2 regions of the Micrococcus sp. EWR3.9.1 genome follow, and region 1 is predicted to be linked to the other one. Evidence: predicted binding sites of a transcription regulator. Region 1 holds the regulator's gene; the other holds the start of a gene.
The links. Region 1 encodes LexA, which represses DNA repair genes until DNA is damaged. Its sites were predicted from a motif close to TCGAACANNTGTTCGA; they were not measured.
Positions count from the first base shown of each region.

Region 2: ACUJ8O_RS08085 (DUF6504 family protein) is a predicted target of LexA. The motif match lies at 7,040-7,055, and genes of this name have one in related genera.

Region 1 covers NZ_JBQXFD010000001.1:249,031-263,701, reverse strand. The annotation lists gene hflX (GTPase HflX) at 1-1,090, shown strand, start outside; gene ACUJ8O_RS01270 (ATP-dependent DNA helicase) at 1,087-3,186, shown strand; gene lexA (transcriptional repressor LexA) at 3,230-3,946, opposite strand; gene ACUJ8O_RS01260 (peptidoglycan-binding protein LysM) at 4,240-4,614, shown strand; gene ACUJ8O_RS01255 (histidinol-phosphate transaminase) at 4,658-5,779, shown strand; gene hisB (imidazoleglycerol-phosphate dehydratase HisB) at 5,961-6,542, shown strand; gene hisH (imidazole glycerol phosphate synthase subunit HisH) at 6,542-7,201, shown strand; gene ACUJ8O_RS01240 (hypothetical protein) at 7,201-7,359, shown strand; gene priA (bifunctional 1-(5-phosphoribosyl)-5-((5-phosphoribosylamino)methylideneamino)imidazole-4-carboxamide isomerase/phosphoribosylanthranilate isomerase PriA) at 7,392-8,177, shown strand; gene ACUJ8O_RS01230 (SseB family protein) at 8,174-9,175, shown strand; gene ACUJ8O_RS01225 (trypsin-like serine protease) at 9,298-10,560, shown strand; gene ACUJ8O_RS01220 (MarR family winged helix-turn-helix transcriptional regulator) at 10,660-11,205, opposite strand; gene ACUJ8O_RS01215 (FMN reductase) at 11,177-11,866, opposite strand; gene ACUJ8O_RS01210 (LLM class flavin-dependent oxidoreductase) at 11,863-13,053, opposite strand; gene ACUJ8O_RS01205 (LURP-one-related/scramblase family protein) at 13,195-13,776, shown strand; gene ACUJ8O_RS01200 (MFS transporter) at 13,848-14,671, shown strand, end outside.
Region 2 covers NZ_JBQXFD010000011.1:24,028-38,698, forward strand. The annotation lists gene pgsA (phosphatidylinositol phosphate synthase) at 1-83, opposite strand, end outside; gene ACUJ8O_RS08070 (HIT family protein) at 83-763, opposite strand; gene thrS (threonine--tRNA ligase) at 760-2,778, opposite strand; gene ACUJ8O_RS08080 (DNA polymerase III subunit alpha) at 2,888-6,586, opposite strand; gene ACUJ8O_RS08085 (DUF6504 family protein) at 6,583-6,909, opposite strand; gene ACUJ8O_RS08090 (DUF6318 family protein) at 7,383-8,102, shown strand; gene ACUJ8O_RS08095 (PKD domain-containing protein) at 8,597-9,067, shown strand; gene ACUJ8O_RS08100 (hypothetical protein) at 9,136-9,381, opposite strand; gene ACUJ8O_RS08105 (hypothetical protein) at 9,378-9,737, opposite strand; gene ACUJ8O_RS08110 (SOS response-associated peptidase) at 9,830-10,681, opposite strand; gene ACUJ8O_RS08115 (hypothetical protein) at 10,683-10,931, opposite strand; gene ACUJ8O_RS08120 (S-(hydroxymethyl)mycothiol dehydrogenase) at 11,136-12,230, shown strand; gene ACUJ8O_RS08125 (MBL fold metallo-hydrolase) at 12,230-12,886, shown strand; gene ACUJ8O_RS08130 (uridine kinase family protein) at 12,919-13,539, shown strand; gene ACUJ8O_RS08135 (lipoate--protein ligase family protein) at 13,567-14,337, opposite strand; gene ACUJ8O_RS08140 (thioesterase family protein) at 14,334-14,671, opposite strand, start outside.

The DNA.
Region 1 (14,671 bases):
CGAGATCGTGGCGCTCTCCGGCGCGGACACCGTGGTGGTGGACTCCGAGCTCGCCCCGTCTCAGCGCCGCGCGCTGGAGGATGTGGTGCGGGTGAAGGTGATCGACCGGACCGCGCTGATCCTGGACATCTTCGCCCAGCACGCGAGTTCGCGTGAGGGCCGCGCCCAGGTCGAGCTCGCGCAGCTCGAGTACCTGCTGCCGCGCCTGCGCGGCTGGGGCGAGTCCATGTCCCGGCAGGCCGGCGGCCGTGCCGCCGCCGGCGAGGGCATCGGCTCCCGTGGCCCCGGCGAGACCAAGATCGAGCTGGACCGCCGCCGCATCCGCACCCGCATGGCGAAGCTGCGCCGGGACATCGCCGGGATGAAGCCGGCCCGCGAGGCCAAGCGCGCCAACCGTCGTCGCAACCGGGTGCCGTCCGTGGCGATCGCCGGGTACACCAACGCCGGGAAGTCCTCCCTGCTCAACCGCCTCACCCACGCCGGGGTGCTCGTGGAGAACGCCCTGTTCGCCACGCTGGACCCCACCGTGCGCAAGGCCATGACGCCGGACGGCATCGGCTACACCCTCTCGGACACGGTCGGCTTCGTGCGGAACCTGCCCACGCAGCTGGTCGAGGCGTTCCGCTCCACCCTCGAGGAGGTCGCGGACGCGGACGTCATCCTGCACGTCGTGGACGGCTCGCACCCGGACCCCGAGGGCCAGATCGCCGCGGTGCGCTCCGTGTTCGCGGAGGTGGACGCGCACCGGATCCCCGAGATCATCGTGCTGAACAAGGCGGACGCCGCGGACCCGGCCGTCATCGCCCGGATCCGGGCCAAGGAGCCCCACGCCGTGGTGGTCTCCGCGCGCACCGGCGAGGGCATCGACGAGCTCGAGCGCGCCATCGCGGCCACCATCCCGCGGCCTGACGTGCGGCTCGAACTGCTGATCCCGTTCACCCGGGGTGAGCTGGTCTCCCGCCTCCACTCGGCGGACGCGGAGATCCTGGCCGAGGGCTACGAGGAGGGCGGCACCCGCCTGTCCGTGCTGGTCCGTGAGGACATCGCGCCGGACTTCGCCGAGTTCGTCGTGGAGGCGGACGCGTCGTGAGCGACGGGGCGAAGGAAGCCGGGGCGGGCGGCGCGCAGCCACTCACGGAGCACGAGCGCGAGGCGCTGCGCCTGCTGGACGCCGCGGTGCAGGCCACCGGCGGCCAGCACCGCGCGGGCCAGCGGGAGATGGTGCTGCAGGTGGCGCGCGCCCTCGAGTCGCGCCGCCACCTGCTCGTGCAGGCCGGCACCGGCACCGGCAAGTCCCTGGCCTACCTGATCCCCGCGCTCCAGCACGCGATGACGCAGGAGGACCCCGTCGTCGTCGCCACGGCCACGCTCGCGCTGCAGGCCCAGATCATGAAGCGGGACGCCCCTCGGCTGGTCGAGGCGCTCAAGGACGAGCTGCCTCGCGAGCCCGTCGTCGCCCTGGTCAAGGGCCGCTCCAACTACCTGTGCCGCCACAAGGTGGACGGCGGCTACCCCGGGGATGAGGGCGAGGAAGCCCTCTTCACGGTCGCCGACGACGGCGGGGTGATCGGCTCCGCCACGGACGGCGCCGCCGGGCCCTCCTCCCTGTTGGGCAAGGAGGTCATGTACCTGCGGGCGTGGGCGGACCAGACCGAGACCGGGGACCGCGACGACCTCGAGGTCCCCGTCACCGACCGCGCGTGGCGGCAGGTCTCCGTCTCCGCAGTCGACTGCCTCGGCGCGTCCCGCTGCCCCCAGGCCGAGGAGTGCTTCTCCGAGCGGGCCCGCGCGGACGCGGCGGACGCGGACGTCGTGGTCACCAACCACGCGATGCTCGCCATCAGCGCCTTCGAGGGGCTCGCGGTCCTGCCGGCGTACTCGGCCGTCGTCGTGGACGAGGCCCACGAGCTGCAGGACCGGGTGACCGGTGCGGTCACCGGGCAGCTGTCCGGGTCGATCGTGCACGGCGCGGCCACCTCGCTGCGCCGCCACACCACCGTGGCCGTCGAGGATCTGATCGAGGCCGGGGCGGCCCTGGACCGCGCGTTCACGGACACCCCGTCCGGCCTGATCGCCGCGGGCCCGGACGAGGTGCAGGAGCAGGCCCTCACCGGCGTCCTCATGGCCGCGCGTCAGTGCCTGTCCGACCTCGGCCAGGACAAGGACAAGGAGGCCGACGCCGACGGCGGACGGCAGATGGCGCGCTCGCGGATCCTCGAGGTCCTCGAGGTGGTGGAGCGCATGCTCGCCGCCCGGCCCGAGGCCGACTTCCCCGAGGTGCTGTGGGCCACCCGCCCCGGCCACTTCGAGCCCGGCGTGGGCTGGCAGCCGGGGGACGAGACCGACCCGCCCCAGCTCTACGTGGCCCCGCTCTCGGTGGCCGGCAAGCTGCGGGAGGGCCTGTTCGGCAAGGCGACGACGGTGCTCACCTCCGCCACGCTCACCGTGGGCTCGGGGGAGCGCCGGTTCGACTCGGTGGCCGGCGACGTGGGCCTGGCCGGCCCGGACGCCCCGAAGTTCGAGGCCCTCGACGTCGGCAGCCCCTTCGACTACCCGCGTCAGGGGGTGCTCTACGTGGCCCGGCACCTGCCCCGGCCCGGCCGCACGGCCTCGCCCGAGTCCCTCGATGAGCTCGAGGCGCTCCTGAGGGCGTCGCGGGGTGGGGCCCTCGGCCTGTTCTCCTCGCGCCGGGCGGCCGAGGACGCCGCCGCCGAGATGCGCCGTCGGCTCGGGCCGAAGACCACGATCCTGTGCCAGGGGGACGCGACCCTCTCCGCCCTCGTGCGCCAGTTCTCCGAGGAGCCGGACACGTCCCTGTTCGGGACCATGAGCCTGTGGCAGGGCGTGGACGTGCCGGGGAACTCGCTGCGGCTCGTGGTGATCGACCGCATCCCGTTCCCGCGGCCGGACGACCCGCTCTCCCAGGCCCGCACCCGGGACGTCGCCCGGCACGGCGGCAACGGGTTCATGCGGATCTCCGCCACGCATGCGGCCGTGCGCATGGCCCAGGGCGCCGGGCGCCTCGTGCGCTCCGTGACGGACCGCGGCGTGGTGGCCGTGCTGGACCCCCGCCTGGCCACCGAGCGGTACGGCGGCTACATCACGAGCGCCCTGCCGGACTTCTGGCGCACCACGGACCGCGACGTCGTCCGCGGGGTGCTGGCACGGCTCGCCTCGGGCGATTGACCTCGCTCGGCCTCGGGCCGTCGGCCCGGCCGGAGGGAGCCGGTCAGAGCGAACGCAGGACCGTGACGACCCGCCCCATCACGGTGGCGTGATCGCCGAGGATGGGCTCGTAGGCCGTGTTCTGGGGGAGGAGCCAGGTGTGCCCGTCACGGCGGCGGAAGGTCTTCACGGTGGCCTCGTCGTCGAGGAGGGCCGCGACGATGTCGCCGTTCTCCGCCGTCTCCTGCCGGCGCACCACCACCCAGTCGCCGTCGCAGATCGCGGCGTCCACCATCGAGTCACCCGTGACACGCAGCATGAACAGCTCGCCCTCGCCCGTGAGGCGTCGCGGGATCGCCATGACGTCCTCGACCTGCTGCTCGGCCAGGACGGGGCCGCCCGCCGCGATGCGGCCGACCCAGGGGACCGGCACGCTGTCCGCCTCGTCCGTGCCGGTGTGCCACGCGGGGATCGTGGAGACCTGCGACGACGGCGCAGCGGCGGGGGAGGCGGCCTCGCCCAGCGGGGTGCCGTCCACGTCGAGCAGCACCTCGAGGGCACGCGGGCGTCCGGGGTCGCGCCGGATGTAGCCGTGCCGCTCGAGACGGCCCAGCTGGTGCGTGACGGAGGAGAGCGAGGCCAGGCCCGCGGCGTCGCCGATCTCGCGCATGGAGGGCGGGTAGCCGTGGTCGGCGATCGCGTCCCGGATGGTCTGCACGATCCGCCGCTGGCGGTCGGTGAGCGGCGCGCGCGCCGCCGGCTGATCGTCGGTGGTGCTCATGGCTGCCGTCCGTTCTCCCGGGGTGATGGTGGCCGGACTCGTGTTCCGGCGTCCGGCTGCCGTCCGGACGCTTACCGTGTCCGCCCCCGCTGGTTGCCTGTGTCCTGGCGATCCCCGGGGGCGTTCCGGGGCGTCCGTGCATGGCCTCGAGCCTAGAGGAGAGCCGCCTCTCCTTCAAAGATATGTTCGATCTCGTCGTGGCATGTCTCGAACACCTGTGCTAGAAAGGCATTCGAACGGATTCGAACACATGTTCGATCACCTGGAGGGCATCCGCCCCGGAGGAGGACACCATGACGCTCACCACCGCCCAGTTCGCCGGCTCGCCCGCGACGGCGCGGCCGCGTCCGGCCACCATCCGTCTGACCCGCCGCGGCCGCCTCGTGCTGCGGGGGATCCCCGTGATCGCCGCGGCCGTGGCCGCCACGCTGGCGGCCGCCTTCTTCCTGGGTGTGCTGCTGTCGCCCGCCGCGGTGTCCGCGGACACCGCGGGGCCCGCCACCCAGTCCGTCACGGTCATGCCCGGGGACAGCCTGTGGACCATCGCCACCACGGTGGCTCCGCAGGCGGACGTCTACGAGGTGATCGCCACGATCGACGAGCTCAACGGACTCGAGGGCCGGGCCCCCGCCCCGGGCGAGGAGCTGTTCGTCCCGGCCACGCGGTGACGCACGGCGGGCCTCGCCCTCCACGCTTCCTAGACTGGCGGCCATGACCGACCTCAGCTCTCTGCCCCTGCGCGAGAACCTCCGCGGCCTGAGCCCCTACGGCGCCCCCCAGCTGGACGTGCCGTACATGCTCAACACCAACGAGAACACGCACCCGGTGCCGGAGGAGGTCGCCACCGCCATCGCCGAGCGGGTCGCGGCCGTCGCCGGGGGGCTGAACCGCTACCCGGACCGCGAGTTCACGGGGCTGCGACGCGCGCTCGCCGGCTACCTCGGCCACGGCCTCACGGCGGACCACGTGTGGGCCGGCAACGGCTCCAACGAGATCCTGCAGCAGATCCTCCAGGCCTTCGGCGGCCCCGGGCGGACACTGCTGAGCTTCCTGCCCTCGTACTCCATGTACCCGCTGCTGGCCGGCGGCACGGACACCGTGTTCGTGGACGGCGGCCGCGCCGAAGACCACACCCTCAGCGCCGAGCACGCGGCGGCCATGGTGCGGGAGCACCGTCCGCACGTCGTCTTCCTGGCCTCCCCCAACAACCCGACGGGCACCGCCCTGGACCTGGCGACCATCGAGGCCGTGTACGCCGCGCAGGCGCAGAACGAGGCCGCCGGCGGGCCCGGCGCCATGGTCGTCGTGGACGAGGCCTACGCGGAGTTCGCCCTCGCCGGCACCCGCTCCGCCCTCACCCTCCTGCCCGGCCGGGAGCGGCTGATCGTCACGCGCACCATGTCCAAGGCGTTCGCCCTGGCCGGCGCGCGCCTGGGCTACCTGGCCGCGGACCCCGCCGTCACCGACGCCCTGCGCCTGGTGCGCCTGCCGTACCACCTCTCCGCGGTCACGCAGGCCACGGCGGAGGCTGCTCTCGACCACGTGGACGCGCTGCTGCGCACCGTGGAGGACATCAAGGCCCAGCGCGACCGCATCGTCTCCACCCTGCGCGGCCTGGGACTGAGGCCCTCGGTGTCCGACTCGAACTTCGTCTTCTTCGGTCACCTCGAGGACGCCTCCGACGTGTGGCGCCGCCTGCTCGACCGCGGCGTCCTCGTGCGGGACGTCGGCATCCCGCACCACCTGCGCGTCACCGCCGGCACCGAGGCGGAGACGACGGCGTTCCTCACCGCTCTCGCGGAGGTCCTCGGCGAGACCGGGGACCGGTCCTGAGGCGTCACCGGAGTCTCGGCGTCCGCCCGGCTCCCTAGGATAGGGACAGCGCGCGCGGCGCCCCGGCCCGCCGGCACCGGCCGCGCGCACCCGCATCCCCCCGCACCCGTCCCGGACCGGTGCGGACCCAGCCCGAGGAGGACCCGTGGCAGCCGAGCTGATCTCCGGACGCCGTGCGCGCATGACGCGCACCACGAGCGAGTCGGACGTGTACGTCGAGATGGATCTGGACGGCACCGGCCGCGCTGAGATCTCCACCACCGTGCCGTTCTACGACCACATGCTCACCGCGCTGTCCCGGCACTCCCAGATCGACCTGACGGTCCGTGCCACCGGGGACACGCACATCGACGTGCACCACACGGTCGAGGACGTCGCCATCACCCTGGGCGAGGTGCTCAAGACCGCGCTCGGGGACAAGTCCGGCATCCGCCGCTTCGGCGAGGCGTCCGTGCCGCTGGACGAGGCGCTGGCGCGCGCCGTCGTCGACGTCTCCGGCCGGCCGTACCTCGTGCACGAGGGCGAGCCCGAGGGCCAGCAGTACCACCTCATCGGCGGGCACTTCACCGGTTCCATGACCCGCCATGTGTTCGAGTCGATCACGTACCACGCGGCGATCTGCCTCCACATGGACGTCGTGCGGGGCCGGGATCCGCACCACATCGTCGAGGCGCAGTTCAAGGCCTTCGCCCGCGCCCTGCGCGCCGCCGTCGAGGACGACCCCCGCATGACCGGCGTGCCCTCCACCAAGGGCGCCCTCTGATGGCCCGCCCCACCACCGTCCCCGGTGTGCGGCCGCGCGTCGCCGTCCTGGACTACGGCTCGGGCAACGTGCACTCGGCGCTGCGTGCCGTGGAGCGGGCCGGCGCGGAGGTCGAGCTCACGCGCGATCCGCAGGCCGTGCAGGAGGCCGACGGGCTGCTCGTGCCCGGCGTCGGGGCGTACGCGTCCGTGATGCGGGCACTGACCGAGGTCGGCGGCACCCGCTGGATCGGCCGCCGCGTGGCCGGGGGCCGACCCGTCCTCGGCATCTGCGTGGGCCACCAGATCCTCTTCGACGCCGGCGTCGAGCACGGTGAGCGCACCGCGGGCATGGGGGAGTGGCCGGGTGTCGTCGCCGAGCTGCCCGCCGAGGTCCTGCCCCACATGGGCTGGAACACCGTCCGGCCGCCCGAGGGCAGCGCCCTCTTCGCGGGCATCGAGGACGAGCGGTTCTACTTCGTCCACTCCTACGGCGTGCTCGACTGGGAGTTCGACCAGACGATCTCCGCCATGCGTCCGCCCCAGGTCACCTGGGCGCACCACGGCGCGGACTTCATCGCCGCCGTGGAGAACGGCCCCCTGTCCGCCACGCAGTTCCACCCCGAGAAGTCCGGGGATGCCGGGCTGCAGCTCCTGCGCAACTGGCTGGAGACCCTCTGATGCCCTACTGGTCCGTCCTGTACCTCGCCCTCGGCGGGCTGCTGCTCGGCGCCGCCTGGTCCATGCGCACGCAGAAGGCGCCGCTGTGGGCCATCGTGATCGTCCTCGTGCTGGCCGGCATGGCCATCGCCGCCTCCTTCCTGACCGTCGGCGCCTGATCGCGCCGGCCGCCCCACCCGAGAGGAACCCCATGACCCCGAACGCCCCCGCACTCGAGCTGCTGCCCGCCGTCGACGTCCAGGACGGCCAGGCCGTCCGCCTCGTCCAGGGCGAGGCCGGCAGCGCCACCTCGTACGGCGACCCGTTGACCGCCGCCCTGGACTGGCAGCGCGCCGGCGCGGAGTGGATCCACCTCGTGGACCTGGACGCGGCCTTCGGTCGCGGTGACAACCGCGAGGTCATGCGCCGTGTGGTGGAGGAGATCGGCGTGAAGATCGAGCTGTCCGGTGGCATCCGCGACGACGCATCGCTCGAGAACGCCCTCGAGATGGGTGCGGCGCGGGTGAACCTGGGCACCGCCGCCCTCGAGGACCCGGACTGGACCGCGCGCGTCATCGAGCGCTTCGGCGACCGGGTCGCCGTGGGCCTCGACGTGCGCGGCACCACGCTCGCCGCCCGTGGCTGGACGAAGGAGGGCGGCGACCTCTGGGAGGTGCTGGACCGCCTCGAGGACGCCGGCTGCGCCCGCTACGTGGTCACCGACGTCACGAAGGACGGCACGCTCAAGGGGCCGAACACGGAGCTGCTGGCCCAGGTCTGCGCGAAGACCGCGAAGCCGGTCGTCGCCTCGGGCGGCATCTCCTCCCTCGAGGACGTCGCCGCGCTCGCCGCCATGACCGGCCAGGGCGTCGAGGGCGCGATCATGGGCAAGGCGCTGTACGCCGGCCGCTTCAGCCTGGAGCAGGCGCTGGCCGTTGCCGGCGGCGCCACGGTGGAGCAGGCGCGCTCCGAGCAGCCCGGCCCGGTCGCCCCGTGACGGGCTCGCACGACGACGGCGGCCTGGCCCGCGACGACGGGCTCGGTCCGATCGACGAGACGGTCGCGGTGCCGCATCCGGCGGCCCGGGAGCTGCCGGGGCACATCCGGGCCGCACTCGACCGCATGCGGGAGAAGACCGCGGGCGAGAACACCGCGGACACCGCGGGCGTCCCGTGGCAGGGCCGTGACCTCTCCGGCCCCGGCGTGGACGGCTCCGCGAACCCGTTGCACGTGTTCGACGAGGACGACGGCACCAGCCCGGCCGAGTGGACCGCCGTCATGTCGGCCCTGACGGACGGCTCCGCCGGTGAGCGGGAGGTGACGGAGGTGCTCGCGCGCATCCGCGTGTTCGCCGCCGTCGTGCCCACCCTTGCCGTGGACGAGGACGACGTCCACGACCACGCCGACCACACCGGTCACGAGCACGACGTCGCGGCGCACGGGGACAAGGCCGCGGACGTGGCCCTCGTGACCATGCGCGCGCCGGACGGCCGGCAGGCGCTGCCGGTGTTCACGAACGTGCCCGCGCTGACGGCGTGGAACCCGGTCGCCCGACCCGTGGCCGTGTGGCTGCCGCGTGCCTGCCTGTCCGCCGTGGACGAGGGCTGTGAGCTCGTCGTCATCGACGCCGGCGCCGAGCACACGTACGTGGTGCGACGCCCGGCCGTGTGGTCGCTCGCCCAGCAGAGGGAGTGGACCCCCGCCTATCGGGACCAGGAGATCGCGGACGAGATCGCCGAGGTCGCCGACCTGGTCCCGAACCTGTTGAACCTGGGCCTCGCACCCGGGTCGGGGGTGGCCACGCACACGGGTTCCGGCGCGGTGATGAACGGAGGCGGGGCCGGGCCCGAGCTGCAGATCGTCGCGATGCCCACCCGGGACGCCGACGCGGCCGGGGTGCGCCTGATGACGGCCACGCTCAAGACCCTCCTGGCAGACCTGCCGCTGCTGGCCGAGCGGGCCGACTCCGTGGAGATCACGGTCCGCCGACCCTGATCGGTCGCCCGGCCTGTCCGGTACCGTTGAGGGGGAGGGGAGGGCCCGTGGTGGCCCCACCCCATCCTGGAGGCCGTGCGCCGCGCGCCGGCCCCATGCCTCCCATCCTCCGAGGAGTACCCATGAGAACCAGAACCTTGACCGGCGTCGCCACCGCGGCGCTGGGCGCGGTGGTGGTGGCCGGTGCCGGCCCCGCCCTCGCGCAGACCACGCTCACCCAGGGCTCGGCGATCACCGCGCCGGCCGGGGCGTGCAGTCTGACCATCGTCGACGACGCCACCGCCTACACCGCGGCCCACTGTGGTGCGGGCCAATGGCAGATCGGCTCGACCGTCCGCGACGTCGACGGCGCCGCGATCGGCACCGTCTCGGCACTGCCCGGCGATTCGGGCGTGGACGCGGTCCGCGTGGCCCTGGCCGACGACGTCGACGTCGTGGGCGACTGGTCCACGCGGCCGGCCTCGTCCATCGGTGTGGGCGAGACCGTCTACACCCACGGCTCGTCCGTGCCGCTGGGCGCGCCGAACACCGTGTCCCACACGCAGACCTTCGAGGCCGCCACGGTCTGCGACGACGCGTACGCGGATCAGGTTGCCCTCGACACCGCCTCGACCTACGCCGGCGACTCGGGCGGGGCCGTCTATGACGCCCAGCAGCGGGTGGTCGGGGTCATCTCGGGCATCGCCCCGGTGACCTTCGACGCCGAGGGCAACGTGGTGGGCTGCGACGCCCAGGCGATGTCCTCGATCATGGTCCCGGTCGAGTCCCTCGACGCGCTGGACGCCTCCGCGGCGCCCGCCGCCGAGACCGCCGCGGCCGCGGAGACCGCCGCGGCCGCGGAGACCGCCGCGGCCGCGGAGACCGCTCCGGCCGCCGAGACCGCCCCGGCGATCGCCGACGTCGCGGGCCCCGTGGCCGACGAGGACCTGCCCACCGGCGGCGAGCCCGCCGTGGACGAGTCCGAGCTGACGGAGTTCACGCCGGCCGAGGAGGAGGCCATCGCGGCCGAGCTCAAGGCCCGCGCCGAGGCTGCCGCGGAGGAGGAGGCCGCCGAGGCGGCCCCCGCTGCTGAGACCCCGGCGGCCGAGGCCGCCGCGCCGGGCGTGACCGACGTCGTGGCCGCGCCCGCCGAGGGTGTCGCCTACGGCACCCAGGTGGTCGCGCAGACCGAACAGGGCGGCTTCGCCTCCGTCACCGTCACGGCCTATGACGCGGACGGCACCGTCCTGGGCCAGGACGGCCTGGACCTCACCGGCGAGTACCGCGCCTGGCTGCCCGTGCCGGCCGAGGTGCCCGCGGGCGGCTCCGTGGTGGTGACCGTGGTCGACGCGGCCGGCGCCGCCACGGACGCCACCGTGACCCTGGGCGGTCAGCTGGTCGGCTGATCGATTCCGCCCCCAACGGCACGACGAGGCCCGGTGATCCCGCACGGATCACCGGGCCTCGTGACGTCCCGGGGCGGCCCCGGCCAGGTGGGGACGCGGTCAGCACAGCCCCTCGAGTCGCCGCCCCAGGCGGGAGAAGATCCGGGTGAGGGACTCCGCCTCGCCCGGCGCCAGGTCGCCGAGGAAGAGCTCGTCCACCTGCCGGGCGTGCTCGATCGCAGCGCGTCGGAAGGCGGACCGGCCCTCGTCGGTGAGGACGGCCTCGAAGCCCCGCCGGTCACAGGCCACCGGGCGGCGGTCGATCAGGCCGCGGGCCACGAGCGTCTTCACCTGGTAGGTGATGCGCGACGGGGAGAAGACCATCCGGGACGCCAGCTCTCCCAGCCGGAGCCGGCCCTCGGGGGACTCGTAGAGGAGCAGCAGCAGGTTGTAGTCGGCCAGCGACATGCCGCAGTCCTGCTTCAGGCGGCGCTCCACCACCTCCGTGAGCATCTGGGTGGCCTCGAAGTAGGCGCGCCAGGCGCGCTTGGGCGGGTCCACCGGGCGGTGCGCCTCCGATGCGGAGCCGAACCAGCCGCCGTCGGGCTCCGCCGGCGCCGCGTCCTGCGCGGCGGGCTCAGGGGCCGGGGTTGAGGAGCTGCTCAAAGGGGGTCACCTCCAGGTCGATGTCCGCGGGCGCGGCGGCGCGTGCCCGCGGGGGGCGGCTCAGGGTGATCTCGGCCAGGTCGCGTCCGGCGGCCCGGATGCGGGACTGCAGCGGGTCGGTCCGCATCGAGGCCTGCACGCCGGCCGCCTCGCCCCAGTCGTCCGAGGCCGCGAAGACCGCGGTCGGCACGATGCGGGCCTTGAGGTAGGCGAACAGCGGCCGCATGGCGGTGTCGATCATGAGCGAGTGGCGGGCGGTGCCGCCGGTGGCGCCGAGGAGCACGGGCACCCCGACGACGGACGTGGGCTCCGCGAGGTCCCAGAAGGACTTGAACAGGCCCGAGTAGGAGGCCTTGTACGTGGGCGAGACCGCGATGACGGCGTCGGCCTGGGCGACCTCGTCCAGGGCGGCGCGCAGGGCCGGGGAGATGGCGAAGGTCACCAGGGCCTGCGCGATGTCCACGGCGAGCTCCCGCAGCGTGATCAGGTGGATCTGCGGGACCACGCCGTGCTCGGAGAGCGCCGCCGAGGCGGACTCCGCCATGCGTTCGGCGAGCATGCGGGTCTGGGACGGGTCCCCGGACCCGCCGGAGACCACGGCGAGGTGCCGGGCCTGCGGCGTGAACGGGGCGGAGGCATCGGGGGCGCCGGGGGTGGTCACTGCGCGGCACCGCCCTTCGCGGCATCGGCGGTGGCGCGCTGCTCGGCGGCCGCCGCGCGGTCGAGCTGGGCCTGCGATCCCTCCTTGCCGCCGGGCACGGGAGCCTCGCCGCGGCGGGCGCGTGCCACGAGGAACTCGTGGGTCGGGGCCGCCGGGACGTCGTCCGGCTTCAGAGCGTCGAACTCCTTGCGCAGCACGGGCAGGACCTCCTCGCCGAAGAGGTCGATCTGCCGCAGGACGGTGTCCGTGGGCAGGCCGGCGTGGTCGATGAGGAACATCTGACGCTGGTAGTCGCCCACCCAGTCGCGGAACGTGAGCGTGCGCTCGATGACCTGCTGCGGCGAGCCGACCGTCAGGGGCGTCATCCTCGAGAAGTCCTCGAGGGACGGGCCGTGGCCGTAGACCGGCGCGTTGTCGAAGTAGGGGCGGAACTCCGCCACGGCGTCCTGCGAGTTCTTCGCCATGTAGGCCTGGCCGCCCAGGGCCACGTACGCCTGATGGGCCTTGCCGTGGCCGTAGTACTCGTAGCGCTGGCGGTACAGGCGCACCATCTGGATGACGTGCTCCTTGTTCCAGAAGATGTTGTTGTGGAAGTAGCCGTCGCCGTAGTAGGCGGCCTGCTCGGCGATCTCGGGGGAGCGGATGGAGCCGTGCCACACGAAGGGGGCGACGCCGTCCAGGGGCTGCGGGGTGAGGGTGAAGTCCTGCAGCGGGGTGCGGTGGTTGCCGCTCCAGTCCACGGTCTCCTCATGCCACAGGCGGTAGAGGAGGTTGTAGTTCTCCACGGCGAGTTGGATGCCCTGGCGGATGTCCTTGCCGAACCACGGGTACACGGGGCCGGTGTTGCCGCGGCCCATCGTCAGGTCCACGCGACCGTCGGCGAGGTGCTGCAGGTACGCGTAGTCCTCGGCCAGACGCACCGGGTCCATGGTGGTGATCAGGGTCGTCGCCGTGGAGAGCTGGAGGGTCTCGGTCTGCGCGGCCAGGTAGGCCAGCAGCGTGGGCGGGTTGCCCGGGGCCACGAAGGGCGGGTTGTGGTGCTGGCCGGTCGCGAACACCTCGAAGCCCGCCTGCTCGGCGTGGCGGGCGATCTTGACGGTGTCCTTGATCCGCTGATGCTCGGTGGGGGCGGTCCCGTTCGTCGGATCGGCGGTGATGTCGCCGATCGTGAAGACGCCGAACTGCATGGTGTGCTCCTCAGTGTGCCCGGGGGCGGGTCTCACGGTGCCGGCCGCGCCGTCGCCGTGTTCTTCAAAAATGAACTATACCGCACAACGAGCCGCCCCGTCCTGAATATTCCGCAGGGCCCGACACGGCAGACTGGTCCCATGAGCCCCGCCTTCGACGCCGGTCGCCTCGCCCACACGGACGTCCTCATCCTGCAGCAGGTGACGAGCTTCCTGTCCAACGACATCCAGGTGACGGACCCGGACGGGCGCACCGTCGTCTCGGTGGTCACTACGGGCGGGGGCCTGGGCCGAATGTTGATGGGGAACCGCAGCTTCGACGTGGTCGACGGTGACGACGGCCGCGTGCTCTTCCGCCTCGCCGACCCGGCCACGTTCGGCCGCGACCGCTTCGCGATCCTGGACGCCGACGGGCTGCCCTTCGCCAACCTCGTCCGCCAGATCGCGTTCCTGCGGACGTCCGTGAACGTCGAGGTCGTGGACGGCACGTGCTTCGCGGTGACCGGCGACCTGTGGGACCACGACTACGCCATGACCGTGGGCCAGCAGCCGATCGCCCGCGTGACCGCGCGGTTCGGAGGCGTCATGAACGCCCTGGCCGGGCGCTCGCGGTACGAGATGCGCCTGGACCCCGGCATGCCGCCCGTGGTGCGCTGCGCCGTGCTCGGCACGGCCATCGCCCTCGACCTGATCCGGGCCAAGGACCGGCGCAGCAACGGCTGAGTCCGCCGAGCGCGCGGCCGTCTCGACGGCGCCTCCGGGGCGTGCCTTGACCCCTCCCGTAGGATTCGACGGTGGACTTCGGAGCGTACGGACGGCTGTTGCAGGACCCTCGGATCCGCCATCTGCTGGCGGTGGGGTTCATCGCCCGCTTCCCGCACACCGCCGCCGGGGTGATCCTCACCCTGCACGTGGCGCTCACGCTGGGCCTGGGCTACGGCCAGGCCGGCCTGGCTGGGGCGGCGATGACGCTGGGCATCGCGGTGGGCTCGCCGTGGCGGGGCCGCGTGGTGGACGCGAAGGGGCTGCGCCGTGCACTGCTGCCCTCCGTGATCGCGGAGGCCGTGATCTGGCCGATCGTCCCGTGGCTGCCGTTCTGGCCGATGCTCCTGGCCGTGTTCCTGGGCGGCGTGTTCTCACTGCCGATCTTCTCCGTCGTCCGGCAGGGACTCGGCGTGCTCACCCACGGCAAGGACCGGCAGACGGCGTTCGCCCTGGACTCCATCGTCACGGAGACGATCTTCATGATGGGCCCGGCGCTGGGCGCCGTCGTCGCGGCCACGTGGTCGAGTGCCCTCGGCCTGACCATCGTCGGCCTCTCCAGCGCGCTGGGCGGCATCCTGCTGATGTGGTTCAACCCGCCGACACGGTCGAGTCAGCTGGCCGTCGTCGGACCGGCGACCGAGGATCCCTACACCGAGGAGCAGGACCGTCAGGAGGCGATCGCCCAGGCGGTGACCGCCGCGCCCATGCACGTGGAGATGGCCGCCCCCAGCCTGGCGACCGGTGCGCTGCCGGCCATCACGGAGGCCATCCCCCTGGTCACCGGGTCGCTGCCCGTCATCGCCGCGGACGGCTCCGGGCCGACGACGGCGCCGCGCCGGGCCCGGGCCGAGCG
Region 2 (14,671 bases), on a different contig from region 1:
GGACTGACCCCGGCCCGCAGGAGCGTACGGGCCACCGGGGTGAACAGGCGGGTGGTGACGCCGCGCGCGTGACGGTCCAGCATCAGGCGGGGCCTCCGGCCCCCGGGCGAGGATGCTCGCCCGCGGCACGGGCGTTGGCCGCCTGGCGCGCGGCGTGGTCCCGGGCGGCCCGGTCCCAGACGTCCGCGAGGATCTGCCGGGTCTCCCCCAGGGTCTGCGACATGTTCTTGGTCCGGGCGATGATCGGCAGGAAGTTGCCGTCGCCGGTCCACCGCGGCACCACGTGCTGGTGCAGATGGGCCGCGATCCCGGCGCCGGCCACCGCCCCCTGGTTCATGCCGAGGTTGTAGCCGGACGCGCCGGCGGCCTGGCCGAGGGCGAGCATCGCCGTCTGGGTCAGCTCCGCCATCTCGGCGGCCTCCTCCGTGGTGGTGTCCGTGTACAGGGGCACGTGGCGGTAGGGGCAGACGAGCAGGTGACCGGGGTTGTACGGGTACAGGTTCAGCACCACGTAGGCGGTGCGGCCGCGGTGGACGATGAGGGAGTCCTCATCGTCGCGCTGCGGGGCCGCGCAGAACGGGCAGGTGTGCTCGTCCTTGACCTGGCCCGTCCCCTTGGACACGTACGCCATGCGGTGGGCGTTCCAGAACCGCTCGAAGGCGTCCGGGGCGCCGGGCAGCTCGAAGCCGTCCGTGGCGGCGGCGTCCGCCGACGCGCGGGCCTGCGCCCGCGCGTCGGATCCGCCGGTGCCGGGGCTGGTCATGGGGTGACCTCGCGCTCGCGCACCGCCTTCACGATGCGTTCGATCGCCTCCTCCACCGGCACGCCGTTGTCCTGGGTGCCGTCGCGGAAGCGGAAGGACACGGCGCCCGCCTCCCTGTCCTCGCCGCCGGCGATCAGCACGAACGGCGCCTTCTCCTTGGCCGCGGTGCGGATCTTCTTCGGGAAGCGGTCCGAGGAGTCGTCCAGGCGCGCCCGGATCCCCTCGGCACGCAGCTTCGCGACGACGTCGTCCAGGTAGTCGTTGAATGCCTCGGCCACCGGGATGGCCACGACTTGCTCCGGGGCGAGCCAGGCCGGGAACGCGCCGGCGTAGTGCTCGGTGAGGACGCCCAGGAAGCGCTCGATGGAGCCGAAGAGGGCGCGGTGGATCATCACGGGGCGCTGACGGGTGCCGTCGGCGGCCTGGTACTCGAGGTCGAAGCGCTCGGGCAGGTTGAAGTCCAGCTGGATGGTGGACATCTGCCACGTGCGGCCGATGGCGTCCCGGGCCTGGACCGAGATCTTCGGGCCGTAGAACGCGGCGCCGCCCGGATCCGGGTCGAGCTGCAGACCGGAGGCCTCCGCGACCTCGGCGAGGGTGCGGGTGGCCTCCTCCCAGATCTCGTCGGAGCCGACGAACTTCTCCGGGTCCTTCGTGGAGAGCTCGAGGTAGAAGTCGTTGAGGCCGTAGTCCTTGAGCAGGTCGAGGACGAAGTTGAGCGTGGTGGTCAGCTCCTCCTTCATCTGCTCGCGGGTGCAGTAGATGTGGGCGTCGTCCTGGGTCATGCCGCGCACGCGCGTGAGTCCGTGGACCACGCCGGACTTCTCGTACCGGTACACGGAGCCGAACTCGAACAGCCGCAGCGGCAGCTCACGGTAGGACCGGCCGCGGGAGCGGTAGATCAGGTTGTGCATGGGGCAGTTCATCGGCTTGAGGTAGTAGTTCTGCCCCTGGCGGGTGATCTCGCCGGTCTCGGGATCACGGACCTCGTCGATGTGCATGGGCGGGAACATGCCGTCCGCGTACCAGTCGAGGTGGCCGGACACCTCGTAGAGGTGCTGCTTGGTGATGTGCGGGGTGTAGACGAACTCGTAGCCGGCCTCGGTGTGGCGCCGACGGGAGTAGTCCTCCATCTCCTTGCGGATGATGCCGCCGCGCGGGTGGAACACGGGCAGGCCGGAGCCGAGCTCGTCCGGGAAGGAGAAGAGATCCAGCTCGGCGCCGAGCTTGCGGTGGTCGCGGCGCTCGGCCTCGGCGAGGCGCTCCTGGTAGGCCTTGAGGTCGTCCTTGCTGGCCCACGCGGTGCCGTAGATGCGCTGCAGCTGCTTGTTCTTCTCGTTGCCGAGCCAGTAGGCGGCGGCGGAGCGGGTGAGCGCGAAGCCGTTGCCGATGAGCTTGGTGGAGGGCAGGTGCGGGCCGCGGCAGAGGTCGCACCACACGGCGTCGCCGGTCTTGCGGTCCACGTTGTCGTAGATGGTGATCTCCCCGGCCCCGACCTCCACGGAGGCGCCCTCGCCGGCGGTGTCCGCGGCGTCCTTCTTGCCGAGCAGCTCGAGCTTGTAGGGCTCGTCCGCCATCTCGGCGCGGGCGGTCTCCTCGTCCACGACGCGGCGGCGGAAGGTCTGGCCGGACTTCACGATCTTCTGCATGAGCGAGGAGATCTGCTTGAGGTCCTCGGGGGTGAAGGGATCGTCGACGTCGAAGTCGAAGTAGAAGCCGTCCGTGATGTACGGGCCGATGCCGAGCTTGGCGCCCGGGCGCAGCTGCTGCACGGCCTGGGCCATCACGTGGGCGGTGGAGTGCCGCAGCACCTCGAGGCCCTCGGGCTCCGTGATGTCCACCGACTCGACGGACGCGCCGGCGGGGATCTCGCGGGCCAGGTCCCAGAGCAGGCCGTCCACCCGCATGACGGCGGTGGTCGGCTTCTCGCGGAAGAGGTCGAGGCCGGTGGTGCCGTGCGTCACCTCCCGCAGCTCTCCGTCCACGGTCAGCAGGATGTTCTTCGGCTCCGACACGGTGCTCCTTCGAGGTCTGGCTTCGGGATCGGTGGCGTACGGGGGCCACCGTCGGCCGCGTCCCATTCTAGGGGCGCGGCCGGACGGCGGGGCACGGAGGCGGACGGTCTCATCTGTCCGGGGTGGGCAGCAGCTCCCACGTCTCCGGGTGGGGCACCGGGATCGGGGTGTGCTCCGGAGCGGGCCGATCGGGTGCCGTGCGGCCGGGGCGGGCCCCGCCGGCCGGCCCGACGTCGGTGCGCACCTTCACGGGCCAGCCGCCCGTGCCGTGGTGCGGGATGTCCGGCAGGGGCTGCGCCCCGGTGCCCGCCCGGCCGCTGCGGCGCGCGGCGGCGGCTCGGCGGTCCGCCGCGAGCCAGTCCCGCCACTGCTGCCGGGTGGCGTCCAGGTAGTCGGGGTCCGGGAGCGTCTGGGGTCGGTGCAGGTCCCAGGCGCGCACGGCCTGGACGGACACGGCCCGGCCGCCGGTGCGCCGGACGGTGCCCTCGATCAGCAGGAGGCGGGCGGAGAAGAGCATCTCCCCGGAGGCGTGCTGGGCCTCGGTGAAGAAGGAGGCGTCCACGCATCCGGTGCCGTCGTCCACGGAGAGGAACACCACCCGCTTGCCGCTGCGCATGGGCGGGGTCTGGGTGGCCACGCGCACCCCGGCCACGAGCACCCGGGACTGCGTGCGCAGCCCGAGCAGGTCCTTCGCCCGGGTGACGCCGAGCGCGTCCAGGTACGGGGCGTGGGAGTCCATGAGGTGGGCGGTGACGTCCAGGGCGGTGAGCTCCAGCTCGGTGCGGACCCGGGCGGCCGGGGCCGGGTCCGGGAAGAGCGGGGCGAGGGCGGTGAGCTCGGTGTCCGGCAGGTCCAGGGCCAGCTGGCCCTCCACCTGCCGTGGACGGGCGGACCGCGAGCGCGGGGCGGTGCGGCCGGGGGCGGTGCCGCGGGTGGTGGAGTGCTGGAGTTCGAGGTGGTGGACGAGGTCGGTGCGGGAGGCGCCGCCGGGTGGGAGGAGGCAGTCGAGGGCGCCGAGCTGGGCGAGGCGTTCGAGGTTGCGGGCGGTGGGGCGGGCGCGGTCGCGGACGTCGGCGAGGGAGCGGTAGGGGCGGCCGGCGTCGAGGCGGTCGGTCTCGGCTTCGCTGAGTCCGGAGAGGCTGGTGAGGGGCAGGCGGATGCCCCAGCGGCCGGGGGCGCCGTCGTCGATCTCGGGGTGGGCGGGGACCCATTCGACGTGGACGTGGCGGGAGGAGGCGTTGACGTCCACGGGGAGGACGGGGATGCCCATGCGGCGGGCCTCGGCGACCATGAGGCGGGCGGGGTACATGCCGGGGTCGTGTTCGAGGATGGCGGCCATGAAGGCGGCGGGGTGGTGGGTCTTGAGCCAGGCGGAGTGGTAGGTGGGGACGGCGAAGGCGGCGCCGTGGGCCTTGCAGAAGCCGAAGGAGCCGAAGGCGGAGAGGGTGGCCCAGACCTCGTCGATGACTTCGAGGGAGTAGCCGCGGGCGAGGGCGCCGGTGCGGAAGGCCTCTTCGACGAGGTGTTCCTGCGGGCCGCCGAGGAGGCGGCGGTGCTCGTCGGCGCGGGCCAGTCCGCAGCCGGTCATGACGTCCATGGTGCGCAGGACCTGTTCGTGGAAGACGGTGACCCCGTGGGTCTCGGCGAGGACGGGCCGCAGGTCGGGGTGCGGGTAGTGGGCGGGTGCCCAGCCGTGCCGCTGTTCAAGGAAGGGTCGGACCATGTCGGACTGCATGGGGCCGGGGCGGAAGAGGGAGATGTCCACGGTGAGGTCGTTGAACTCGCGGGGGGCGAGTTTGCCGACGAGTTCGCGCTGGCCCGGGGACTCGATCTGGAAGCAGCCGAGGGTGTGGGTGGTGCGGATCATCGCGTAGGTGGCGGGGTCGTCGAGGGGCACCTGTTCGAGGTCGATGCGCTCGCCCGTGGTGCGTTCGACCTCGGCGATCGTGTAGGCGATGGCGGACTGCATGCGCACGCCGAGGATGTCGAGCTTGAGGAAGCCCATGGGGTCCATGTCGTGCTTGTCGAACTGGCTCATGGGCAGGCCCATGCCGGAGGGCTGGACGGGGGTGCGGTGCAGCAGGGCGGCGTCGCCGAGGATGACGCCGCAGGGGTGCATGGAGATGTGGCGGGGCAGGCGGTCGAGGCGTTCGGTGAGGTCGACGAGCAGGTCCAGCTGGCGGTCGCCCTCGGCGCGGCCGGACTCGATGCGGCGGGAGAGGCCGCCGAGTTCGGGCATGCGCTGGAGGGCCTCGCGGAAGTTCGAGGCGGAGAAGCGCCAGAGCTGCTTGGCGATGGCGTCCACCTCGGGTTCGGGCATGCCGAGGGCGAGGCCGGCGTCGCGGACGGCGCCGCGGGCCCGGTAGGCGTTCTGCATGCTCATGAGGGTGGTGCGCTCGGCGCCGAAGCGCTCGACGACGGCGTGGTAGATCTCGTGGCGGCGGGCGGACTCCACGTCGATGTCGATGTCCGGGAGGGTGGAGCGGTCGGTGGAGAGGAAGCGCTCCATGATCAGGCCGTTGGCCATGGGGTCGACGTGGGAGATGCGCAGGGCGTGGTTGACGAGGGAGGAGGCGCCGGAGCCGCGGGCGGCCACGCGGATGCCCATGCCCTCGATGAGGTCGACGACGGCGGCCACGGTGAGGAAGTAGGAGGAGAAGCCGAGTCGGGTGATGATGCCGAGCTCGTGTTCGGCGCGGTCCTGCAGGTCCCGGGCCGCCTGGCTGGTGCCGGGGAGGCCTCCCCCGGTGTGGAGGTGGGGGTAGCGGGCGAGGAGGCCGGCGCGGGTGCGCTCGCGCAGCACGTGCTCCGGGGGGCCGTCGATGCCGATGACGGCGGCCTCGGGGACGCGGGGCACGCCCCAGCCGAGGTCGGTCTCGGGGTCGAGCGCGCAGGCCTCGGCGAGGCGGCGGGTGGCCTCGAGCAGGGGGGCAGGGCGGTCGTCGGCGGCGGAGGCGACCTCGTGGGCGATGCGGTGCATGGCGGCGGTGGACTTGAGCCAGCCCTGCCCGTTGGGTTGCAGGTCGTGGAGGGCGTCGAGGGAGCTGAGGGCACGGACGGCGTCGAGGACGTCCGCGGTGGCGGCACCGTCCGGGGCCGCGTAGCGCACGGCGTTGGTCAGGACGGCGGGGATGCGGGCCTGGCGGGCGGCGCGGAGGGTCTTCACGGCGTGCCCGGTGTCGAGGCGGCGGCCGGGGGCGGAGAGGTGGGTGACGACGTCGGCGTGGGGGCTGCCTGCGGGCAGGGCCGCCTTCCAGCGGTGCAGGGCGGCGAGGCCGGCCGCGTACCGGCGGCGGGCCAGGTGGCGGCCGACGTCCGAGTCCGGGCCGAGGAGGACGAACAGCTCGGGGGTGGACGGGTTGTCCCGGTTGGCGGCGGTGGGGACTCGGCCGGCCGCCGCGGCGGCGAGCTCGGCGACGCTGGCCCAGGGGCTGCCGCCTGCCGCTCCCCCGGTGGTGCGGGCGTGGGCGGCGGAGACGAGCTCGCACAGGGAGCGGTAGCCGGAGCCGTGGCAGCCTCCTCGGGCGAGCACGACCACGCGGCCGGCGTCCTCGTCCTCGCTCCACCGGACGGCCAGGTCCACGCCCACGATCGGGGTGATGCCGTGGCGCAGGCAGGCGCCCACGTGTTTGGCCATGCCGTAGAGCCCGTCCCGGTCGGTGCAGGCCAGCAGGTCCATGTCCGCGGCCGCGGCGGCTGCCACGAGGTCCTCGGGCCAGCTGACCCCGTAGTGGGCGCTGAACGCGGAGGCGACGTGCAGGTGGGCGAAGGGTGCGACGGTGCGCCCGGCCGCGACGGCCCGGCTCATGCCGACCGCCTCAGGTCCTGGGCCTGCTCGTGGACGCGCACGAGCCGCCACCGGCCGGAGTCCAGGTGGTGGGCGACGTCGAGGGTCTGCAGGGGCGCGGCGCCGGCCCGGGCCAGGCGGACCTGCAGCCGCCACATCTCGTGGTCCACGAGACCGGCGCCGCGGCCCTTCTCCGCGCGGACCTCCTCCGCCCACCAGCGGCGCCGCTCGAACCAGCGCATGGGGCGCTCTGCGAGGACGTAGTCCCGCCCGTTCCAGCGCAGCCCCTGCGGGGTGCCGTCTGCCCCGCACTCCACCGCCACCGACTGTGTGAGGACTCCCATTCTGCTTCTCTCCCTGTGCACTGCTGACCGGACCGACGACGGGGTGCCGTCGGGCGATGGGAGCGCGGCCCGTCCGGCGGACCGGACGCGGGGAAGAAGTGGGAAGGTGGGGCCGCACCCCCGATCGTACTCGAACATGTGTTCGAATGCGATGGGTGCGAACGTAGGGCAGCCGCCGGACACGTTAAGGACGCATGACCCCGAGACGGGCGAGGCCGGGAACGCCCTTTCGTGAGGCCGGCTGACCGAGTCCTGGCCGTGGGTCTCGAACCCGACCCTGGGGCGCACATGCACGAGAAAATCGTCTCTGGGCCGGAAGAAGTGCGCCGGCACGGTCCTGTGGACAATGCGAGCAGGACCACAATCCGTCTGCGTATACTCCGAACTAACCGGGCCTCGCATACCACGGGCACCGCACTGCGGGATCAGCGCGGGAGGCGCGGACACACGACGGACATCCAGTTGGAGGGGAAATGTCTCTCACCGCACCCGGGCGCGCCCTGCGCCGCCACCGATTCGCCCAGGCCGGCACGCTCAGCGTGGCCTTGGCGCTCACGCTGACCGCCTGCGGCGGGCAGTCCGAGCCCGCCGAGTCGTCGACGACGTCGCCCTCGTCCGCCAAGCCCGCCGTCGAGACGTCCGCGCCCGCGAGCACGAGCGCGACCGCGGGCGTCAGCTCATCCCCCACGGCCACGGAGAGCGGGTCCGGCGAATACGTGCCCGCGTCTGCCGACGGCCCCGCGCGGAACGTGCCCAAGCCGGAGATGCCCGCCGCCATGAAGGAAGAGACCAAGGAGGGCGCCGAGGCGGCGATTCGCTACTTCTGGGAGGCCATTTACTACACCGACCAGACCGGGGAAACTGCTGATTTTGATTCGACATACAGCGAATACTGCGAGCTTTGCCAAGCCGTATCCGACTCAACTGCCCAGCACTACAAAGAAGGTGGCTGGTCAACGGGAGAGCACACCTCGATCAAATCGTTAACTCTCACCCCGTCAGAGTTTGGCTACACCGCTACTCTTGTTCGTGACGCATCCGCTGTAGATGTCTTCGACTCACAGGGCGTTAGAGACGACTCTGCCAGTGGGGCGGAAACTCACGACGAGACCTGGCTGGCCGACGTAGTCTACGAACCCTCCAAGGGCCACTGGGTGATCGATGAAATGCAAAATCAACAGGATGCGCAATAATGCTTTCTATCTCGCGTATTCTGATTGCAATAGCAACTGCCTGCATCGCCCTAACGCTGATTCAAGCGCCATCGGCGCACGCACAGCGCGCGAATACCTGCACCGATGTTCCCATTAGCGGCAAGCGAGAAGACGTCGAATTTAGGATTCGAACGCAGTGCAAGAAACAGTCGCGAACACAGCCCCCTCAGCCGGCCTCCGAACCGGTATCCGAAGTTACCGCTCCAGGAGCCAGAGAAAAGCCGGCAATCGAGCAGCGCACTGTAGACGCCTGTTTCCCGAATCAAGAAAACAATTCCGATTTTGGGACGTGTCGCGAACAGACCGAGGCCTTTTGCCCAGAAGGGGCATGGGTACGTGAGCAGTTCGTCGACACAACTCGCCCAGATAGGGATCCCTACTACAGCCGGCCGGAATGCGTTACTGCGGTTTCGCCAGGCCCAGCAACAGACGGCGCCCCGCCCGTCTCCATCGACGAGGTCCGCACGCTCCTCGTGCTGAAGCCTGAGATCCGGTCGGACAATGGCGGACGCGGGATCCGCAATGCGGAGACCAACTTCTACGCAGACGCCGAGACGCGCACGCTCGTCACCACCCTCAACGGGGTCGAGGTCGAACTCCGCGCCACGCCGGTGAGCTTCCGCTGGGACTACGGGGACGGGTCCCCCACCAAGACCACCTCGGTCGCAGGCCAGAGCCAGCCGGAGTTCAACGTCCCCACCCCCACGAGCCACGTGTACGAGGACACCGGGCAGTACACGGTCCGCCTCACCACCGTCTACATCGGCGAATACCGGGAGGCCGGGGGCGAGTGGGTGCTCATCCCGGGCACCATCAGCCTCGACTCGGCCCCCGTCACCGCGGACATCTGGCGCACCATCACCCGCAATGTCGCCGATGACTGCAGCGTCGACTCCTCAGCCTGGGGCTGCACCGGCCCCATCGAATCCACTCCGGCCGGCTGAGCACAGACCGCGGGGCGGCCGACGGTCTCCCGTCCACCGCCCCGCGGCCCACTCGTCGGGCAGGTGCGTCAGACCCGGCGCACCCACCCCCGGGCCAGGAACACGAGTCCCGCGCCGACGGCCGCGAGCGCTCCGAGCGCGCCCGCCGGCACCTCACGCCCGGTCTCGACCGTGTCCGGGGTCGTGTGGGCGTCCTCCCCCGCCGGCACGTTCAGGGCCCGGGGCTTCTGCCCATCCGCGAGCGACTCCACGAGTGCGAAGACGTCGGACCGCTCCGCGTCCTGGGTGATGATGACGTCCTCACTCCTGGTCACCCCGTCCAGCGACCAGTCGCGAACGAGGCGGTCGTCGGTCGGGTATGTCGCGTCGGCGAGGTAGTGAAACCCGGTGAAAATTCCAACGCGGTGTCGCGCCAGAGGGTGCCCCAGCGCGGACCCCACGAGAGTTCCGCGACCGACGCGTCGTCGCCCTGGCGCTTGGACCACAATGGCAGCTCCACGCCCGGCTCGGCGTACTTCAGCGCGAGGACCCGCTCGGGGTAGTCCCCAAACACGGGGTCGGCCCGGCTGTGCTCGCCCCACGCGTAGACGAGCCCGGCAGAGGGGCCTCTGTTGCCCTCCGGAATGCCGGCGGTCTCGTCGTCGAGGGCGGCCACCGGGGTGCCGCCCACGGACAGGGTGAACAGGAGATGACCGTCTCCGGCCTCACCGCGGCACCGCGCTTCCGCGTCTCACGGGCAGGTCATCCCCGTCGCCCCGTCTCTCAGAGCAGCGTGCCCTGCTGCTCTCTCATCTCCTGGATCAGCTCCGGCCCGTTGTTCCGGACGTTCCCCACGGCGCCCCCCACGGGCCGCAGCGACCAGCCCGCCGCGACGTCGTACGCGCCGGCGCACACCTGACCCACGAGGGCGTCGGCTTCTTCGGCAGACCCGAGCGTGTCCAGAGCGAGCCACCGGTCCATCGTCTCGGCATCCATGGGCACGGGCAGCCGGTCGTGCAGCTGGCCGAGCGCGGCGAGCACCGGATCGTCGTCGTCCGCGTCGGGCGCGGCCATGGTGAGGATCGTCGTCGAGAGGACCCACGCGTCCTCCCCCGCGGCCTTGGCCTCGGGGTCCTGCCACCACTCGTACAGGCCGGCGAACCAGATGACCGGCCCCTCGCCGTCCCCGGCCCCGGCCGGGTGCACGTAGTAGGACTGCTTCTTCGCGATCCGCCCGTCGGGACCCTTGGCACCAGGCTCCGGCGCCTTCCACTCGTAGTAGCCCTCCACCGGCACGGCGCAGCGGCGGGCGCGGACGGCGGCCCGGAACGTCGGCTTGGAGGCCACGGTCTCCGAGCGCGCGTTGAACGCACGGGACCCCACGGACAGCTCCTTCGCCCACGGCGGCACCAGGCCCCAGCGGGCCACGTGGATCCGCCGGGTCACCCCGGCACCGCCGTCGCCCCCACGGGTGCCTCCGGCGCCGACGTCGTCCGCGTGCGCCACGAGGATCGGCACCTCGGCTGTCGGCGCCACGTTCCAGCTCTGGCGCAGCACCAGGTCCTCATTCGCCTCGGCATCGCCCAGGGCCACCAGGTCGCTCGTGGCGCGGGCCATCACGTAGCGGCCGCACACGTCAGCGGTCCCTCCCGTCCCGGCCGCGCTCGACATACATCCACGCGATGCCGAGGGCGAAGCCCATCATCGCGCAGCCGATCACGGTGCCCCAGGGCCTCTCGGTGCCCAGTCCGAACACCACGCCCAGCCCGACGCCGATCAGCAGCCCCACCAGTGGGATGCGCCACTGAGCGAGCGTGCCGGCACCGGCCGGAGCCCCGGCTGGAGCCTCGTGGGCCTCGTCCTCGTCTCTGCCATGTCGTGCCACGGTTCGCCCCTCCGTTCACATCGATGTTGCGGCTCAGGTTGCAGTCTCCCCCGGCCACTGCGGTGACGCCACACACCAGGCCCCCGGCTGCTCACCGATGCGTCGCACAGGGTCCTGTGATGGGATGGGCAGAACGAGCCCGCACGCCGCGCCGCCCCACGCATGCGCGGCGTCGGGCAGAACCCCACCACCAGGAGGAACAACGTGTCCCAGAAGGTCCGCGGCGTCGTCGCCATGGCGAAGGACGCCCCCGTCACCGTCGAGACCATCGTCATCCCCGATCCGGGACCCGGCGAGGCCGTCGTCGACATCAAGACCTGCGGCGTCTGCCACACGGATCTGCACTACCAGCAGGGCGGGATCGGGGACGAGTACCCGTACCTGCTCGGCCACGAGGCCACGGGTGTGGTCTCCGCGATCGGCGAGGGCGTCGACCACGTCAAGGTCGGCGACACCGTGATCCTCAACTGGCGCGCCGTGTGCGGCGAGTGCCGCGCGTGCCGGAAGGGCGAGCCGAAGTACTGCTTCAACACCCACAACGCGACCCAGAAGATGACCCTCGAGGACGGCACGGAGCTGTCCCCGGCCCTGGGCATCGGGGCGTTCGCGGACAAGACGCTCGTCCACGCCAAGCAGTGCACCCAGGTCGACGGCGTCGACACTCCCAAGGAACAAGCCGCGGTCGGCCTGCTCGGCTGCGGGATCATGGCCGGCATCGGCGCGGCCATCAACACCGGCGAGGTCAAGCTCGGCGAGTCCGTGGCCGTGATCGGCTGCGGCGGCGTCGGCGTGGCCGCGATCGCCGGGGCGAAGCTCGCCGGCGCCACCACGATCATCGCGGTGGACATCGACGCCAAGAAGCTCGCGAAGGCCGAGGAGCTCGGCGCCACCCACACCGTGAACTCGAAGGACGAGGACCCCGTGGAGGCCATCCGCGCGGCGACCGGCGGCTTCGGCGCCGACGTGGTCATCGAGGCGGTCGGCCGCCCGGAGACCTACGAGCAGGCGTTCTACGCCCGGGACCTGGCCGGCCGCGTCGTCCTGGTGGGCGTGCCCACCCCCGGCATGGAGCTGAAGCTGCCCCTGCTGGAGGTCTTCGGCCGCGGCGGCGCGCTGAAGTCCTCGTGGTACGGCGACTGCCTGCCGGAGCGCGACTTCCCGATGCTCGTGGACCAGTACCGCCTGGGCCGCCTGCCGCTGGACGAGTTCGTCACGGAGACCATCGCCCTGGACGAGGTGAACGAGGCCTTCGAGACGATGAAGTCCGGCGACGTCCTGCGCTCGGTGGTGGTGCTCTGATGGCGCGCATCGATCACCTGGTCACCTCCGGCACGTTCTCCCTGGACGGGGAGACGTTCGACGTGGACAACAACGTGTGGATCGTCGGCGGCGCGGAGCAGTGCGTCGTCATCGACCCGGCCCATGATGCCTCGGCCGTCTGGAAGAAGGTGAACGGCCGCCAGGTGCTGGCCATCGTCCTCACCCACGGCCACGACGACCACATCCGCCAGGTTCAGGAGTTCCGCCAGATGGTGGACGCCCCCGCGCTGCTCCACCCCGCCGACCGCATGCTCTGGGACGACGTCTTCCCCGACGAGGAGCCCGATGGCGCGCTCGCCGAGGGCGACGTCCTGCGCGTGGCCGGCGTCGAGCTGCGGGTGCTGCACACCCCCGGTCACTCCCCCGGCTCGGTCTGCCTGTACGCCCCCGCCCTGGGCGAGGCCGGCGACGACGGCGCCCCGACCGGCGTCGTGTTCTCCGGCGACACCCTGTTCCAGGGCGGGCCCGGCGCCACCGGCCGCTCGTACTCGGACTTCGACACGATCATCGAGTCCATCCGCGAGCGCCTGCTCTCGCTGCCGGAGGCCACCGTGGTCCACACCGGCCACGGCGACTCCACCACGATCGGCACGGAGAAGCCGCACCTGCAGGAGTGGATCGACCGCGGCCACTGAGGACGTGCCGAGGTGGGGAAGAATGGTCCCCCGTGACCATCCTCCCCGCCTCGCCCCCTCCTTCCGTGATCCTGCTCGGCGGGGCGTCGGGCTCCGGCAAGTCCTACCTGGCCCGGCGGCACGGCCGGCCCCACCTCTCGCTCGATGCGTTCTACCGTCCGCAGTCCGACGACGGCGCCGCGGGTGGGCCCGGCCCCGTGTTCCCGCGCACCCCGTATGGCGAGATCGACTGGGACCACCCCGGAACATGGGATGAGCAGGCGGCCGTGGACGCGGTCGTCGAACTGCTCGAGGAGGGCGCCACGCGCGTGCCCGACTACGACATCTCCACGTCCTCCGTCCGCGGGCACAGCACCGTCGCGCTCGAGCCGGGCGGGGTGATCGTGGCGGAGGGCATCTTCGCCGAGCGCATGCCCGCCGCCCTGGACCGGGCCGGAGTCCGCTACGCGGCCTGGTACATCGACCAGGCGCGGACCACGACGGCGGCCCGCCGGTTCGTGCGCGATGTCGCCGAGCGTCGCAAGCCGGTGCCGTTCCTCGTGCAGCGGGGCTGGTCCCTGTACCGGACGGACGCGGCGCGCCGGGCGGCGGCCGTGGCGGCCGGCTTCACCCCGCGACGCAAGCGGGAGATCATCGCGGATCTCACGGCCTGACGGCCCGCCCGCAGCCAGTCCGTGCCCTCAGCCGGAGGTGCGCGCGCCGAGGACGGCGAGCTGCTCGGCCACGACCTCGATCCCGGCGGCGGCCGCCCACGCCGTGTACTCCTCCCGCAGGGCCGCGGCGAACGCGGGAACGCTCACCCCGGGACGCACGTCCTCGGCCGCGCCCGCCGTACGGGGATCCATGTCCAGACCGAGCTCCCGGTAGACGTCGACGAGCACGGCCCGCAGCGGGGCGGGGTCGGACACCACCACGTGGGTGGAGAACAGGAACGCCCCCTTCACCACGCGCTGCGCGGAGCCGGCCAGCTTCACCGGGTATGTCGGCGCAGGACCCTGCACGGAGAACTCGCCCGGGCAGTACTCCCCCGGAATCTCGCCCACGGAGGCGGGCACGTCCATGCGCGCGAACGCCCGCACGAACAGGTCGGCGAACTCCGCGAACCGGGCCTGCTGCGTGAGCGCCGCGTCCTCCTGCTGGCTCAGGTGGTCCACCACCAGGCAGCCGTGGTGGTAGGCCGCCGCCCGTCCGCCGGCCCGGCGCACCACCGGCTCGAAGCCGTGGGCGCGGGCCGCCGCGGCCGCGGCCTCGAAGCCGGGCAGCCGGGCGTCGCGCTGGCCGAACGCGACCGTCGGTTCGGGCACGTAGACGCGGATCAGGCCGTCGAGGGCCCTTCCCTCGGCCGCGGCGGCGCGGAAGACGGCCAGCTCGTCCATGGCCCAGTCGAGGTCTTCGACGGCCCCGAGGGTCCGCTCCTGCACGGCCCAGCGCAGCCGGGGAGCTGCGCTCACAGGCCGCCCTCGGCCGGCCAGGAGCGCAGGGTGAGGGTCTGCTCGGCGTGGGCGAAGGGGCCGTCGTCGTCGTGGAGGACGGTGCTGGTCAGGCCCACGCCGTCCGGGCCCACCGTGACCTGCCCCGCGAGGCCGAGCCAGTGGCCGGTGGGCTCGCGGTACAGGTGGATCTGCAGGTCCACGTTGGGGAAGAACCACCCGCCCGGTTTCGCCGGCAGGGCCGGGGCGATCCCGTTGGCCGCGTCGGTGAGGCTGATCAGGCGGACCAGGTCGCTCGTGCTCTCCCCCGCCACCATCTCACGGTCCGTGGTGAGCCACACCCGGCCGTGGCCCG